DNA from 2 places in the Devosia sp. A449 genome. Region 1 is predicted to be linked to the other one. Evidence: predicted binding sites of a transcription regulator. Region 1 holds the regulator's gene; the other holds the start of a gene.

Region 1 (2,201 bases):
CAACTGGCCCAATCCATCGCCGAGATGGGCGGCCAGGTTGAAGTCGCCATCGAGAACGGCACCAAGGCCCTGCTCAAGCTCGACCGCGAGCTGGCCGACCTCACCATCATCGCCGATCAGCGCATTGACGACATGCAGCGCCAGATCGACGAAATGGCCGTCTCGATGATCGCCCGCCGCCAGCCCATGGCGTCCGACCTGCGCGCCATCATCACTTCCATCCACGTCGCCAATGACCTCGAACGCGTCGGCGACATGGCCAAGCAGTTGGCCCGCCGCTCGCTCAAGCTCGAAGGCCTCAATCTGCAGCCCAGCTTCTATAACGGCGTCAAGAACATGACGGCCTTGGTGCTGCGCCAGATCAAGGATGCGCTGGACGCCTATGCCAGCCGCGACGCCGCCGCCGCCATCGAAGTGTGCAACCGCGACGACGAGGTCGATGCCATGCACACGTCTTTGTTCCGTGAGCTGCTGACCTACATGATGGAAGACCCGCGCAACATCACGCCCTGCACCCATCTGCTGTTCTGCGCCAAAAACCTCGAACGCATCGGCGACCACGCCACCAACATCGCCGAGCGCGCCTATTACCTGCAGACCGGCAAGCAGCTCACCAGCGAAGTCCAGGAACTGCAACGCACCCAGCTCAAGGCCTGATCGGCCTTTCCTCCCCTCCCCCTTGAGGGGAGGGGTCGGGGGTGGGGGTCCATCAGTGACCCGCCAAACCACCCCCTCCCCAGCCCTCCCCTCAAGGGGGAGGGAGATACAAATCGAACGCCGGCGCGCCGGCCCAAGGGGAGCCCCCCATGCCCGCCACCATTCTCGTTGTCGAAGACGAAGGCGATATCGCCATCCTGCTGCGCTATAATCTGGAAGCCGAAGGCTTTGCCGTCGTCACCGCCGAAACCGGCGACGAGGCCCAGCAGGCGGTCCAGGACAAGCTGCCCGACCTGATCCTGCTCGATTGGATGCTGCCCGAAATCTCCGGCATCGAACTGTGCCGACGCTTCCGCGCCCGCGAGGAAACCGCCCGCGTGCCGATCATCATGCTCACCGCCCGCGGCGAGGAAGAAGAGCGCGTCCGGGGCCTCGCCACCGGGGCCGACGACTATGTGGTCAAGCCCTTCTCGGTCCCCGAACTGATGGCCCGCATCCACGCGCTGTTGCGCCGCGCCAATCCCAATCTGGTTACTGCTGCGCTCAAGGTTGGTGATCTCGAACTCGACCGCACCACCCACCGCGTCCGCCGCGCCAGCCGCGACGTCCATCTCGGCCCCACCGAATATCGCCTGCTCGAATATCTGATGCGCCACCCCGGCCGCGTCTATTCGCGTGAACAATTGCTCGATGGCGTCTGGGGCAATGACGTCTATGTTGATGAGCGCACCGTCGACGTGCATATCGGCCGCCTCCGCCGCGCCATCAATCGCGGCAAGGACACCGACCCGATCCGCACCGTCCGCGGCGCCGGCTACGCCTTCGACGAACGCTTCGCCCAGGTGGCGTAAACCCACGGGTGAGCACCATCCCACCCCAAAACGCGGTGTCATCCCGGTCTTGAGCCGGGACCCATCCTGAGATCCAGCCACCGGTTCCATTTCAGGCTGGGCCCCGGCTCAAGGCCGGGGTGACATCGTGGGTGGGCCAAATCTCTACACGTCTGAGGGGTGCCCCCTCAAACCTCCGGAATATCCCTTAACGGCGTATCATCGCTCAGCGGCACCGTCTGCCGTTCGATCAGCCGATGCACCTTCGGCGGCTCGGTCCCCCGATGCAGCGCCCGCAGCTGCTCGCTATTCTCCGCATCCGCCTTGGTGCGCCGCAGATTGTGCCGCACATAGTCGATCCAGGTCGGCACGTGATAGGACTCGGTCCAGATATCGGGATGTTCAAGATCGCGCAGCAGCGCCCATTGCCTGGCCCCGTCGCGGATACGGATGCGGCGCCGCGCCGCCATCAGCGAGAGCAGGCGCGGAATGTCTTCCTGGGCGATGCGATAATCGATCATCACCATGATCGGCCCGCTGCGCGGTCGCATATCGAGTTTCAGGACCGGCTCATTGAAGGTGTCGAGCGGGTTGAGGTCCCGCGAATTGAACTCCGGCAGCGGCAGCCGGAACCCGACCAGCCCACACACCAGCAGCACCAGGCTCGCCATCACCAGGGCGGCCCCCAGCCCGAAGCCATCCGCGCTGGCTCCC
Region 2 (2,201 bases), on a different contig from region 1:
GCGGCGAAAGCGGCTTCATCCATGCTGTCGTGATCTTCACTGCCGCCATCGGCGGGGCGGGTGACGACGCGGCGGACGAAGACGACGCGGCCGGTGTGTTCCAGCCGCTCGCGGGCGTAACCGATCAGGCTGTCCTTGCCGACGCCGCTCGGCCCGACAACGGCAACAAATTTTCCGCTCATATCACTCGCTGGCCCTGACGCCACACTGTCCGCACGATGGGGATACCATCCTCGACGCGCACATGCACGAAGTCGGCGCGCTTGCCGATGGCGATTTCGCCCCGGTCATGGAAACCGGCCGCTTCGGCCGGGCGCTTGGTGACCAGCTGGATGGCCTTGAACAGGTCCATCGTGTCGGTGAGCGCGAAGGCCCCCTGCAGCATCGAGAAGGGGATGTAATCCGAGGACAGGATATCGAGCAGATCGGCTTCCGCCAGTGCCCGCGCCGAGACATTGCCCGAGTGGGAGCCGCCGCGCACCACATTGGGGCCGCCCATCAGGATCGCCATGCCGGCCTGGCGCGAGGCCTTGGCCGCTTCGAGCGTGGTGGGGAATTCGGCGACGTCGATGCCCAGGGCCAGAGCTTCCTCGACATGGTCGCGGGTGGCGTCGTCATGGCTGGCCAGCACGATGCCCAGCTCGTGGCAGGCGGCGGCGATGGCGCGGCGATGCGGGCCGGCGTGAGCGGTCGATTCGGCAATGCGGCGCTCGGAAAAGTCGGCGAGCGCGGCGTCGCTCATCTTCAGCTTGCCCTGATAATAGGTCTTGTAGGCATCCATGCTGGCGAACTGGCGCTGGCCGGGGGCGTGGTCCATCAGCGAGGCCAGACGGACCTGCGGATCGTCCTTGAGCAGCAGGAAGCTTTCGAGGCAATCTGGGGCGGAGACTTCGCAGCGCAGATGGATATGGTGCTCGGCGCGCAGGCGGCCGGCTTTGGTGCCGGCGGCGATGGCATTGGCCAGCGTCAGCATTTCGGCGGCGCCCATATCGGAATTTTCGTCGAGCCCGACGCGGATCGCATCGAGCACGGTGGTGATGCCGGAGGCGGCGATCTGGGCGTCATGCGCCTGCACGGCGGCGACCGGGTTCCAGCGCACTTTGGGGCGCGGGGCATAATGGGTTTCGAGGTGGTCGGTGTGCAGTTCGACCAGACCCGGGATCAAATAATCCCCGTCGAGATCGACGCCGGAGCGGCTGGGCGCGCCAACATCGGTGATGAGGCCGCCATCGACCCGCACGGAGCCTTCCAGCACCTCATTGGCGAGCACGATCCGGGCATTGGTGAGGACAAGTTCCCCGAGAGCGACGGTGTTCATAACGATAAGCCGATCCTGCGTTCGTAAGCCTGGCATGTTGGGGCCTGCGCTAGCCGAACTTCATGACAGTTTGGCGACCACAGTCGATCTATCCCGCCGACAAGGGTCGTATTATCGTCATGCACAGCGGCGAGAACAAGCCGGCATGATTTGGGGACCAGCCATGAGCAATATCGTCGCCACCGGGTTCAATGCCGATTCCGAGGATGGCGAGCTGTTCAGCCTCGAAGCCGACCTGCGGCGGCTGGCCGAGATCGGCACCGATACGGTGGAACTCGGGCTCACCGGGGTCGATCTGATCGCCGGCGGCCGCATCCTGCCCGAGCGGCTCAATCGGCTGGTCGCGATGACCAGGCAATTCGATTTTCGCTACACAGTGCATGGATTGGTGTCGTCCAATTTCATGGACCCGGACACCCTGCCCTACCAGATGGCGGCGGCCAAGGCGCTGGCCGAAATCTGCGACCGGATCGATGCCCGCATCCTGGTGCAGCATAGCGGGGAATTGCGCGCCGACCAGTGGCACCACCGCCCGGGCGCCGACCAGCGCGAGCGCGAGGCGCTGGGCGAACTGGCCGAATTCTGCCGCCCCTATGGCATTCGCGTGGCGCTGGAGAACATTTTTAGCACCGCGCCGGGGCAATACCGGCAGACGCCGGCCGAAGTGGCCGACACGGTGCGGGCGGTGAACCATCCCAATCTGGTGGGGCTGATTGATTTCAGCCACGCCTATATTGAATCGACCTATCGCGGGCTCGACTTCCGCCAGCAGATTGCGGCCATGGCGCCGGTGACCGGGCATCTGCATGTGCATGACAGTTTTGGCCGGCCGCAGGGGTTTTATGTGCCCTATCATCAGGCCGAAAACGTCGCCATGGGCATT

The links. The regulator PhoB, encoded in region 1, activates phosphate uptake and scavenging genes when phosphate is short. The targets are predictions, from matches to a motif close to TGTCATNNANCTGTCAT.
Region 2: ACX3OW_RS13380 (alpha-D-ribose 1-methylphosphonate 5-triphosphate diphosphatase) is a predicted target of PhoB. The motif match lies at 1,381-1,397, and genes of this name have one in related genera.

The regions. Positions count from the first base shown of each region.
Region 1 is NZ_JBTMWU010000003.1:637,576-639,776, reverse strand. Features, by position in the region: gene phoU (phosphate signaling complex protein PhoU) at 1-657, shown strand, start outside; gene phoB (phosphate regulon transcriptional regulator PhoB) at 807-1,508, shown strand; gene ACX3OW_RS12340 (MFS transporter) at 1,676-2,201, opposite strand, start outside.
Region 2 is NZ_JBTMWU010000004.1:192,119-194,319, reverse strand. Features, by position in the region: gene phnN (phosphonate metabolism protein/1,5-bisphosphokinase (PRPP-forming) PhnN) at 1-182, opposite strand, end outside; gene ACX3OW_RS13380 (alpha-D-ribose 1-methylphosphonate 5-triphosphate diphosphatase) at 179-1,318, opposite strand; gene ACX3OW_RS13375 (TIM barrel protein) at 1,482-2,201, shown strand, end outside.